2 linked regions of the Lentisphaera araneosa HTCC2155 genome follow. The protein of the gene in region 1 interacts with the protein of each later gene in a pairwise test. Links are inferred from orthologs where the notes say so. Each region holds a gene or a part of one and is shown on either strand. Other genes may lie near its edges.

Evidence for each region.
Region 2: the proteins of LNTAR_RS17105 (region 1) and LNTAR_RS08175 interact in binary tests that used the Escherichia coli proteins (3 or more experiments, as listed by UniProt). The link is inferred for Lentisphaera araneosa HTCC2155 from one-to-one orthologs.

Annotation. Positions count from the first base shown.
Region 1 is NZ_ABCK01000018.1:110,833-115,391, forward strand. What follows is about bases 136-2,987. They hold LNTAR_RS17105 (acyl carrier protein), read right to left. Parts: upstream 1,753-2,987; coding sequence 1,519-1,752; downstream 136-1,518. Other genes in these bases: LNTAR_RS27290 (hypothetical protein), read right to left, coding at 136-253; fabF (beta-ketoacyl-ACP synthase II), read right to left, coding at 250-1,491; fabG (3-oxoacyl-[acyl-carrier-protein] reductase), read right to left, coding at 1,828-2,571. In the rest of the region: rRNA maturation RNase YbeY, read right to left, coding at 1-46; more of LNTAR_RS27290, read right to left, coding at 77-135. UniProt on the Escherichia coli protein: Carrier of the growing fatty acid chain in fatty acid biosynthesis.
Region 2 is NZ_ABCK01000006.1:279,515-287,091, forward strand. The notes cover bases 2,540-5,252. They hold LNTAR_RS08175 (acyl-CoA thioesterase), read left to right. Parts: upstream 2,540-3,545; coding sequence 3,546-3,959; downstream 3,960-5,252. Other genes in these bases: cmk ((d)CMP kinase), read left to right, coding at 2,852-3,541; LNTAR_RS08180 (DUF4202 domain-containing protein), read left to right, coding at 3,959-4,540; rlmD (23S rRNA (uracil(1939)-C(5))-methyltransferase RlmD), read left to right, coding at 4,541-5,252. Also shown: LNTAR_RS08150 (ABC transporter ATP-binding protein), read left to right, coding at 1-522; LNTAR_RS08155 (glycosyltransferase), read right to left, coding at 519-1,517; LNTAR_RS08165 (hypothetical protein), read right to left, coding at 2,021-2,281; more of rlmD, read left to right, coding at 5,253-5,770; LNTAR_RS25400 (DUF389 domain-containing protein), read left to right, coding at 5,824-7,577.

The sequences.
Region 1 (4,559 bases):
CAGCTAATGTGTATTTATCTGTATCAGACTGTATAGAGATGTTCATGATGTGGCCGAAACAAGTCGGCCGAGCTCCTTACTGGTCGATCGGTGCGTAGCTAGGAGCTTTCCAGTCAGGGTAAGACGCCTGAATGGCTTCAGCCCATGATTGTTCCATAGCTGGGAGGCCATGGCTAGCAATTTGTGGGTCATTTGCACAAGAAAAACTAAGTGCAGCTAAAAAGAACGTCGCGATAAGAGCTTTTGATTTCATTTGAACTTCCTTACTAAACCAGTTGCATTGTGACCACCAAAACCAAGGTTGATATTGAGGGCAACATCAACAGTGCACTCACGAGACTTATTGGGAACGTAATCAAGGTCACATTCCGGGTCTGGAGTCGTGTAGTTCATAGTGGGAGGGATTTTATCGTTTTTAACAGCAAGGGCACAAACAATAGTTTCCCAAGCGCCAGCAGTACCAAGACCGTGACCAGTCATTGATTTTGTACTAGAGATAGGAATGTTTGGAGCTTTGTCGCCAAAGACAGATTTAATCGCACGTGTTTCGAACTTATCATTCATCGGGGTTGAAGTTCCGTGTGCGTTGATGTAGCTCACTTCTGATGCATCAATTTTTGCGTGCTTCATAGCCATTGTGATCGCAGCAGCAGCACCTGAACCGTCGTCGGCAGGAGAAGTGATGTGATTAGCGTCGGCAGTTGCACCATAACCAATAAATTCAGCGATGATGTTAGCTCCACGAGCTTGAGCACTTTCGAGTGTTTCCATAACGAGGATACCAGCACCTTCACCCATCACAAAACCGTCACGGTCTTTATCGAATGGGCGACTTGCACCTTGGGGATCATCGTTGCGAGTTGACATTGCACGCATAGAAGCGAAACCAGCCATGCCAACGGGAGTAATTGCAGCTTCGGCACCACCTGTAATGATCACGTCAGCATCACCGCGTTGAAGGATCCAGAAAGATTCTCCGATCGAGTGAGTTGAGGATGCACAGGCAGAGACTGCAGTGAAATTGGGGCCTTTAAATCCATGATGGATTGAAACGATTCCCGAGCTCATGTCACCAATCATCTTGGGAATGAGCATAGGAGAAACGCGGCGGGGGCCTTTAGTGACGAGTTTTTCTACTTCTTCTTCGAGAGTAGCTAAACCGCCAATACCCGAACCAATGAGAACGCCGATGCGTTCTGCAGGAATCGACGAGTCTTTGAGACCCGCCTCTTCCACAGCTTCGTTTGAGGCAGCAATTGCAAACTGGCAGAAACGATCGATTTTTTTGGCTACTGCAGGTTCCATGTACTGCGTCGGTTCGAAGTCATTAACTTCGCCAGCGATAGTACAGCGGTGACCTTCAGTATCGAAGCCTTTAATAGTATCCAAGCCACTTTTTCCGGAGAGAAGTCCAGACCAGAAGTCCTGGGTAGTATTACCGACGGGTGAGATTACACCTGTGCCAGTGATAACGATGCGTTTTAATTCCATAGTTTTTGCTGCCGTAAATAAATTTAATTAAGCGTTTTCTTCAACGAATTTAATCGCGTCGCCAACCGTGAGGATGTTTTCGCTTACTTCGTCTGGGATAGTTACGTTGAACTGCTCTTCGAGTTCCATAACGAGTTCTACTGTGTCGAGTGAATCGGCACCGAGATCGTCGATGAATTTAGCCTCAGGAAGGCATTGGTCAGCAGTTACGCTGAGTTTTTCGCAGATTACTTCGATAACTTTATCGGCTGTTGAAGACATAACTCTTCTCCTAAGTTTGTATTAGTTTGTTTTGTGAACGTGTTAAAATGATTGCATGTATTAAAAATGCAAACGCTATTGCATAACCAAACCACCGTCAACATTAAATGTTTGACCAGTGATATATGCAGACTCGTCTGAGGCTAAAAAGGCGATCATTGCAGCGACTTCTTTGGCTTCACCAGCACGTCCCAATGGGATGTTTGTGAGGAAAGCTTCGCGTGCTGCGTCAGAGACGGCATCTGTCATTTCAGTTGCGATGTAGCCAGGAGCTACAGCATTAACAGTGATGTTTCTGCTGGAAAGTTCTTTGGCGCTTGATTTTGTGAAGCCAATGAGGCCAGCTTTTGAGGCGGCGTAGTTAGCTTGGCCAGCGTTGCCCGTAAGGCCAACAACTGAGGAAATATTAATGATACGACCTTTGCGCAATTTCATCATGGGACGCATAACAGCTTTTGTACAGTTGAAAGCACCTTTGAGATTGACCGCCATAACGAGGTCCCAATCGTCTTCTTTCATGCGCATCATAAGTGTGTCACGAGTGATGCCAGCGTTGTTAACGAGAACGTCAACTTGACCAAAATCGCTAAGGATCTGTGTAAAAACTTCACTTACAGCCGTGCCATCAGCAACGTTGAGTGCATAACCTTTTACTTGATCCGCAGGAGCGCCGAGTTCAGTTACAGCATTTTGAGCTGTTTCTTCTCTTGTGCCAATGAGGGCGACTTTTGCACCGTCAGCGAGTAAACGACGACAGATTTCGAGACCGATTCCACGTGAACCGCCAGTTACTACACAAACTTTATCTTTTACGCTCATGATTTTTCCTTTCTTGGATTTAGTATTTTAAAACCGTTGCACCCCAAGTGAAGCCACCACCGAAGGCGACAAAGACGAGGATTTGGCCGCGTTTGAGTTCGCCGCTACGAGCGAGTTCGTCGAGGGCGATGGGGATAGTGGCGGCCGAGGTGTTGCCGTATTTTTGAACATTAACAAAAACTTTTTCACTTGCAATGCCCACTTTATCACCCACAGCACTGATAATACGTACGTTAGCTTGGTGGGGGATGAGCCAGTCGATGTCGTCAACGCTTAGGTTAACTTCTTCTAAAGCTTTCTTAACTGAGTTTGCCATGTTGGTGACAGCGAGTTTGAAGACTTCGCGACCTTGCATTTGCAGGTAGCGTCCTGGGTCTTCTAGATTATCTGCAGTTGCGGGAGTCGCTGATCCACCGATCGCGGTGTGAAGTAATTCTTCGTGGGTGCCATCAGATGCGAGTATAGAGTTGAGTAAAGAATTATCTTTTTCATCAACACTTTCAATGACAGCAGCCCCAGCACCATCGCCGAAGAGAACGCAGGTGTTGCGATCCGACCAGTTGACTTGTGAACTGAGTTTTTCAGCGCCGATAACTAAAGCGTATTTATAATTGCCGCAGCGAACCATTGAAGAGGCGACTTCCATTGCATAGACAAAACCTGTGCAGGCAGCTTCAATTGAAAAACACGCCGCATTCATGGCGCCGATTTTTCTTTGTAAGATCGTCGCTGTATTAGGGAAAGGTTTATCAGGAGAGAGAGTTGCTACGATGATAAGATCGAGATCATCAGCAGTGATGCCAGCATCGCTAAGAGCATTTTGTGCAGCGGGTACACAGAGGTCAGACGTGGCTTGTCGTCGGCAGCAATATGGCGCTGCTCGATACCTGTTCGAGTGACGATCCAATCGTGTGAAGTTTCAACCGTCTCAGCTAAATCATCATTAGTGACGATATTTTCAGGGGCGTATTTACCTGTGCCAATAATCTTAATACCTTTCATCTTAAGCCTCCTGTTCAATTCCTGCAATAATTTGTTTATTGATTTGTTTTTGAGTGAGTTCGTGAGCTACTTTCAGTGCATTTTTCAGAGCGTATGAATCTGAACTGCCGTGGGCTTTGATGAAAATTCCGTTGACGCCTAAGAGTGGGGCTCCACCAGTGGCGCGCGAGTCAGTTTTTTCTTTGAGTTCATCAAAAGCACCTTTCGAGAGGGCGTAGCCAACTTTTCGAACTTGTCTCTTCTTAATGTTTTCTTTAAGCATGCCAGAGATCCCCTTGGCAATACCTTCACAACTTTTTAAAACGAGGTTACCAATAAAGCCATCACAAACTACTACGTCTACTTTATCCTTAAACAAGTCAGTGCCTTCAACATTGCCGATGAAGTTGTAGTCGTTTTCTTTGAGTAGCTTAAATGTTGCTTTCGTGACTTCGTTGCCCTTGCCATCTTCGCTACCGTTTGAAAAGAGACCTACACGTGGAGATTCGAGTTCGAGAATAGCTTTTGCGTAAATTTCTCCCATGATGGAGAACTGATTCAGCATTTCGGGTTTCGAGTCCACGTTAGCGCCCGAGTCGAGTAAAACAAATTTGCCGTGTGGGGCAGGGATGACGGTTGCAATTGCGGGACGATCGATGCCTGGTAAGCGACCAAGTTTGAGGACGCAGCAAGCGACTGAAGCGCCTGTGTTCCCAGCTGAAACTAATGCGTCAGCTTCGCCTTCTTTAACCAATTTAACGGCTATAGCGATGGAGGAGTCTTTTTTACCGCGAATAGCTGCGGTGGGGGGATCGTCCATAGTGACTACTTCACTAGTGTGGACTATCGAAAATCTTGAGAGGTCAACTTGGTATTTGTCGAGCTCAGATTGTATGAGGGATTCATCCCCGACGAGTTTGAATGAAACGTCGGCGGGGATTTCCTCGAGAGCCTGAATGGCTCCGGAGATAATTTCCTGTGGAGCATTATCTCCGCCCATTGCGTCA
Region 2 (7,577 bases), on another replicon or contig:
GAAGATATCGTAGATAATGTCGTGGTCATGTATGGTGGGCACGTTCGCTCGAGCGGACGTTTAGAATCATTGTTGCAAGAGACAGATAAGCATACTCTAACTTTTGAAACGAAAGACGATGAGCTTTTAGCTAAGATTCGAAAATTTGTCACAAAAGAACTTGGTGATGATGTGGATCTCGAGCACCCCAAGAGGTCACTTGAAGATATGTTCTTACAGGTGATTACTGAAGCCAAAGAAGATAGTATCACAACTTCTGGTGCAGATTATAGCGGTAAAGTCGCTGCCTATCTCCAAGAAGATGGGGAGCACGCTAATTCAGATGTTCTTGATAAGTTAACTCAAGCTGAGGTGATGGAAGAAGTTCCCGTACAAGAAGAGCCTGCTGAAGTCAAAAAAGAAATCTTGCAGGAAGTCATGCAGGATGAAGCAGTGGCTGAAGAGGAAACAGAAGAAGTCATAGAAGCCAAGAAGGAAGAGCAAAAAGAAGAGATTAACGATAAGTTATCAAACCTTCTTTAAGAGCACAAAATAAAGTTTCTTTGTGTTCTTAGATCGAGCTTTTCTAAGTAGCGTTTTATTTTTCCGCGGATCCCTCGATTTCCAACATAAGAAAGTATAAATTCATTTTGGAATTTTTGCGTATCCTGAAAATCATAGATGGGGACTCCATTTATTTCGCGGTCAATTAACTTCTTTGAGACATCAATATAAGCTTTGATTGTGATCCCGTACTTAAGTAATTCATCAGAGCGTTTGCGACTTTTGTTTCCTGCACCCCAAATCACCACTTCGTCAATATTATTTTTTTGTAGCTCCTGAGCTAAATAATAAGCTTTGCATGCGTAAAAATTCTCTGGGTCATAAAGTAGAGAACTACGCGTGAGACGTGAGGAGGAGTCATTCCAAGTTATGAGTTTGTGCGGGAGTTTTTCAATTTTGGCTCCGCTCGATAAAGCTTTGAGCCAGTAATCATAATCTTCTGGGAAACTGTTGTGTTGGTATGTTCCGATGGATTCATAAAGTTCTCGTCGAATCATGGTGCTTGGGTTGACCAGTGGCATTTCTATGAAGCGATTTTCTAAAATTTCCTCATAAGTGAGGAGAGTGTTGTTCCAGTCCACAAAGTGTTGGAATCCCTCTGCCTTATCTAAGCATGAATTAAATTCTACTTGACTGGCTGATACCTGTAAGTTGGAGTCGTTGGTCAAATGTTGATGTTGCAATTTAAACCTATCGGGATGAGCAAAATCATCCGCATCCATTCTAGCAATATATTCACCGACGGCATGCTGCATGGCGAAGCTATGAGCTCGAGCGACGCCTTGGTTCTTTTGCTGTATTAACTTGATTCTCTTATCATTGGCGAAGGATTTGGCAATTATTTCACTTTCATCTGTTGAGCCATCGTTGCAAAGAATGAGTTCGAAATTTTCATAATTCTGATTGATTAGACTTTCAATAGCAGTTTTTAACGTCGCTTCAGCATTGAAATAGGGTAGGATTACAGAGATCATCAGATAGATTTAATAAAGTTTGATAATGAGCCAGTCTAGCTTATGCTAATAGGGATAGAGATAAATAGATCATACTTTAATAAAATTATAAGGTCGTAAATGGATTTACTTTTGCTGTTACAAATCTTTGTATGCTTCAGCCTGACGGGCTTGATATGGCTCATTCAGATTGTGCACTATCCGAGCTTTAAATATGTAAGTGAGTCTCATTTTGCTGAGTTCGCAAAGTTTCACGCGGATCGTATATCATTTATTGTGGTCCCATTAATGATAGTTGACCTTGGGACATCTCTTTTCTTGATGGGGAAATACGGGGTCCTAAATGCTCTGTTGGCCATTTTGATTTGGCTTTCGACTGCCATTTGGAGCGTTCCTTGTCATGCTCGACTGCAAAAGCACGGAAAAGATGAAAAATGTATTCAGCGCTTGGTGCTTAGTAATTGGCCTCGGACCATTTTATGGTCAGCAAGATCAATTATGTGGATGTTTGTTCTGCTTAAACTTTAACTTGCTTTGAGAAGCCCCTTTGTTTTAGGGGCCTCTTCACTTCTAACTGAAGAAAGGATCAAAGCATCGAACTCCTGACTTGTGATGTAAGGGATGTTCTGGACAATCGCTAAAAGCAACTGCGACTCGCTAGAGAGTTCGCTTGGGGGCTTATCTTTTACTTTCAAGAATAGCTTTTGTAAATTGATAATGAATTGTTGCTTAACTGTATTTTTAGCTTTGATAGCTTTTTGGTATTCGTTTTGTAAATTAACCATTGTATGTCTCTTAAATTTATATTGATTTTTGGGCAAAAAAAAGCCCCGCAGATTTTTCTGCGGGGCTTCGGAAAGTGTATGTGGATAAATCTATCTATTGAAATCCTTTTGCACATGTCCATAGCCCCGCGGTCGTATAATGCTTAGGCATTACGACTGTGGTGTTCCAGCGATATGTTGTGCAAAGTGCGTTCATGATTTGTATCCAAAATTTTTATTTGTCCTTTACAATTAGGATGATTTGGTTTTTTTCAAGTCGCATTAGTGAATATTTTTTTTTGGGATAAAAAAACTGTCGCCCTGCTGGGAGTGTCAATAGGAGGGAGGGGAGGGTGCAGAACGACAGTTAAATGATGAGAAGCTCTCCTTCTCTGCACATAGTATATGGCTAGAAAAAGTAGATAAAAAGTTTTAGATGTGAGTCTTTGTGAAGCTGTTGTTCATTATGTACACCTAACCTCCAAAATTAATATTTAAGTTGTATTTAAAAGAAGTGCTGAAAAAATCATTTTCTTCGACTGAATTAGGTTTCAAGCGAGCTATATTGAGAAAAATTTTAAAGGATATTTTATGGCTGAAATAGCTCAAATTACACTTGATGGCCCTGCCGCATCTGGTAAAAGCTCTGCAGCAAAAGGGCTTGCAAAAGAACTTAATGCGTATTTTGTAAATACGGGCGATATGTATCGCGCTTTAACTTCCGTGGTTATCGCTAAAGGGATTGACCCCGAAACTCAGGCGGATGCCGTCGAAGCAATCCTTCCAGAGCAAGATATTCGTTACGTTTCTGGTGAAGGGTTAGATCTATTGTTACATATCAATGGGGAATTAGCTGAGGCCTCGCAGGTACGTTCGCCGGAAGTTGCGGCAAAAGTTAGTCTTGTGGCAAAGATCCCTGCTGTTCGAAAATGGTTAGTGAAACGCCAACGTGAAGCAGCTGAATTAGGCTTGATCGTTATGGAAGGGAGAGATATCGGAACAGTGGTTTTTCCCGAAGCAAAATTCAAATTTTATGTGAGTGCATCACCCATGGTAAGAGCCCAAAGACGCTTGGCTCAAGAGGGAGAAGTTTCTGAAGGAGCTACAGTTGAAAAAGTAGCTGCGGAGATCGCAAAGAGAGATGAAATGGATATGAATCGTGCTGTTTCACCTTTAAAGCCTGCCGAAGATGCGGTGATGGTTGATACTTCTGATCTTAGTTTAGAAGCAGTGATTGCGATGATGGCAGAACGAGTAAAAAAAGGCTTAGCAGAAGGTTAATCAAATGGTTGAGGCAGAAATTTCTTATCGAGTACCCTATGCAGACACAGATCAAATGGGTGTGGTTTACTACGCTAATTTTTTCGTTTATTTTGAACGTGTTCGCAATGAACTTTTAAGAAATATGGGACTGCCTTATACGACTTTAGAAGCCGATGGTTTAATGTTGCCAGTAGCATCTGCAAATTGTGACTATAAAATCCCTGCGAAATACGATGATATGTTGCTTATTAAAGCGAGTATTTCAGAAATGAAAGGTTGCCGCATGCTTGTGAAAAACGAAGTTTTCAATCAAAACGGCGACTTATTAGTAGTAGGCGGAACGACGCATTGTTTTGTGAGTGCAGAAACGCGAAGACCAGTAAAGATTCCAGAGAATGTAATGACTTTGTTCAATGATTATAAGGAGAGTAAATAATGGCCGATTATCAAAAAGCCCTTGAGCTAATTTTAGAAAAAAACCAACTTGATCCCGATAAAAAAATAATTGATGGAAATGAAGTCGGTGCGAATGTGCTTTACTCTAAATGCATGGGAGAATGGCAAGAGCGCCTTTATCCAGAAGTTGACGAAACTATTAAGCTAGCAGCAAGAGCACAGCATATTTGCCGTTGGGAATTGAAGCGCAATGATTTTCCAGAAGGTAAAGCGGGATACTTTAAATGGCGTACCACATTAGCTAAACTTCACGCTAAAATCCTTTCTGAAATCATGGAAGAATGTGGATACTCAAGTGAAGAAATTGTACGTGCAAGTGAAGCGTGCCAAAAGAAAAACTTTAAGAATAATAGCGATAGCCAATGTGTCGAAGATTGTGCCTGCATGGTTTTTCTCAATTATTACTTTGATGACTTTATTGCTAAACACAGCGATGAAAAACTAGTAGATATCGTACAAAAAACTTGGGGAAAAATGAGCGAAAAAGCTCATGAAGCAGCTTTGAAACTCGATCTTTCAGAAAAAGCTTTGTCGATTGTGAAAACGGCTTTAGGGGCCTAAATGGCACGAAAAAAGCGAGTTAAAGGCAACGCCAAAGCCAAAGAGAAATTCATGCAGATTTTTGCTGAGGTTCGCTGGAAGCATCGCTTTGATGCGGAACCCGCATGTCAACATTTTGAAGAATGCGGTGGTTGTAGTTTGCAGCAACATTCTTATGAGCAACAATTAGAAATAAAAAAACAGGCCTTAGAGCGCTTAGTGAGAGAAACTCCAGGTATGTCTTCTCTGGCGAAATTAGAAGTAGAGGCGGTTGCGTCTGCGCGGGATTATAAATATCGCCAGCGCATGGATTTTATTGTGACTCCAGAAGGTTCTGGGCAACGTCGTTGTGATGGTCAAAAAGGCATTGTCGAACTCAATGAATGTTCATTAGTTGAAGACGAAAATTATGCGATCTACGCAAAGACCTTGGGATTAAGTCGCGAAGTTGGCTTGGAAGCCTATGATCAAAATAAGTATTACGGCTGCCTTCGCTATATTATCATTCGTCGAACGAGGTCAGGTCAACAATTAGTATCTCTTTTGACCACTTCTTCTGCAGATGAAGCTAAACTCGAACAGATAGCACAAAAGCTTCTAGATGAAGGAGTGCAGTCAGTTTATTGGAATGTAAACGATAATCGCCTTGACGATAGCTTGGGTGAATGTCGCAAGTTTTGGGGACAAGAGTTCATTACGGAAAACCTCTTAGGACGCGACTTTATTTTAGGTCCGCTCACTTTCTTTCAGGCTAATCATGATGTGGCTTCCGCAGCTTATACCTCAGTTCGTAATTTTATTAAAGAATGTCAGCCAAAAAAAATCCACGATCTTTATTCAGGAACCTGTACAATGCCAGTGATTTTTGGCGACTTGGTGGACTCAGTTACAGCGGTTGAAAACTTTCCTGAAAACGTTCGCATGGCGGAAAAAAACCTTAAGGCCAATGGTATAGAGAATGTCAAATTTATTGAGCAGGATGTGGCGGAATTTCTCAAGCAAAGTGATTTAGAGATGGAGTTCTCTGTGCTCAATCCTCCTCGCAAGGGAATGCACGAACAGGCTCTTCGTAGAATATTAGAATTAGCTCCGGATAATTTGGCCTACCTCTCCTGTAGTCCACGCTCATTATTAGAAGACTTAGGGATTCTGTTTCGTGAGTATAAGCCGCTTAAAATTCAGTTGTTTGATATGTTTCCTCAAACGGAACATTTCGAAACTTTAGTTCTCTTGACAAAAAAGGGTCGTTGATTTTTGTGATTTAAGTCACTAATTTGCGGGAGGAAAAAAATGGAAATGTGTCAATGAGTGTAGCAGTAGTCGTCGAAAGTCCAGAAGAAGTTAAGCCACTAATTGCCTGGGCTTATCAGATGGCTTACGCCGAGAGTCATGACCTGTATATCTTTGTGATTCGCAAAGTGAGGCAAGATGAGACTAAAGTAGAACAACTCGACTTAGCTGAATACGAAGGTAAAGATGGCGTGCCAGGTCAAGTGTATGCGCGCATTGTACGCGAACAACGCCGTATTCAGACTCATGTGGCTATCCCCAATGAAAATTTCACTGAGACTCCAGAGACTCCCTTCATTCCAAAAATCACTTGTTTGCAGCTCAGTGGAGAACGCTTCACTAAGGTGACAATGAAGTTGCTCTCAGAAAAGAAGTGCAAGCAATTATTTTTGAGTCGCAGAGCGGCTGGGAGTAAAGAGCATTATACCGATAAACTTTTTGAATTAGCTCCTTGCTCAACGACTATTATTCGTCCGGGCAAGGCCGATGTGGGGCGAATTGAAAAGATTTTGGTGCCATGCTCGGGTGGACCTCATGCCCTTGATGCGCTCAAGCACTGTAATTCATTGGTGAAGTCGCAAGGTACACATGTTCACCCCCTCATGGTTAAACCACCAAATAATCAGCCCGAAATCATGGAAGAAGTGGGTATTCACCAACTCTCGAAAATGTTAAAAAAAGTCGACTTAGAATTAGATGGTCATTATTTAAAGGGTCGTGTGGTTCATCATAAAGATGTTTTGGAAGGAATTGCAGAGACGGCAGAAGAGGGCTACGACTTTGTCGTGCTTGGGGTTTCTACGGGCGGTTCAATTCAGAAAACTCTCTTTGGAGATATGGCGGATAAGCTCATCGAGAAAAATAAAGATATCTCGGTGGCAGCACACCGCGTAGCCAAAAATAAGGCTGAAAGATTTAAAGATAAATTTGAGTATTATTGCAACTTAGCTGTACCGCAATTGACACGTGAAGGGCGCATTGAGCTTCACGAAGCTTTGTTGATGAACTCCACCTGGAATTTCGACTTTGTTTCCTTGATGTTGCTCTCCACTTCTATAGCCGCCTTGGGCTTAATTAGTAACTCAGTGGCCGTCGTTATTGGGGCGATGTTGGTAGCTCCTTTGATGACACCTATTTTAGCTACGGGCTTGGCTTTAGTCCAAGGCAATGTGCCGATGATTATTAATGCCTCGCGCTCAATTTTATTTGGTTTTTTGGCATCTTTAGGGATTAGTTTTCTCATTGGCTTGTTCACCCCGATGGAGCATTTAACCAGCGAGATTTTATCGCGTGGAACTCCACGAATGGCGGATTTATTCATTGCCTTCGTTTCTGGTATTGCCGCAGCACACTGTATGACGCGAACGCACCTTTCTGCAGCCTTGCCGGGTGTGGCAATTGCTTCGGCTTTAGTTCCGCCAATTGCCTCCATTGGGATAGCTCTCTCCAAAGGCATTGCGGCAACGGTACAAGGGGCAACGGTTTTATTCATTACTAACGTTATCTGCATTGTCTTAGGCTCGGCACTCACTTTCTTTGCAGCGGGTATACGAGCTCGCCCAGATCAGTCAGCCAATAAGTTGGTTAAGCGCCTTTATCTATTGCTTATCTTTTGCATGACCCTTTTGTGTATCCCTCTGAGCTCACGCTTGGTGAAATATGTGGTTAAAAAAGTAAGCGATAGTTCACTTCCCAACCGCGAAGAATTTGTGGGCATGACGGATCCAGTTTTGAAAAAATACAGAATCACCAACGTGACAAAAGTGAG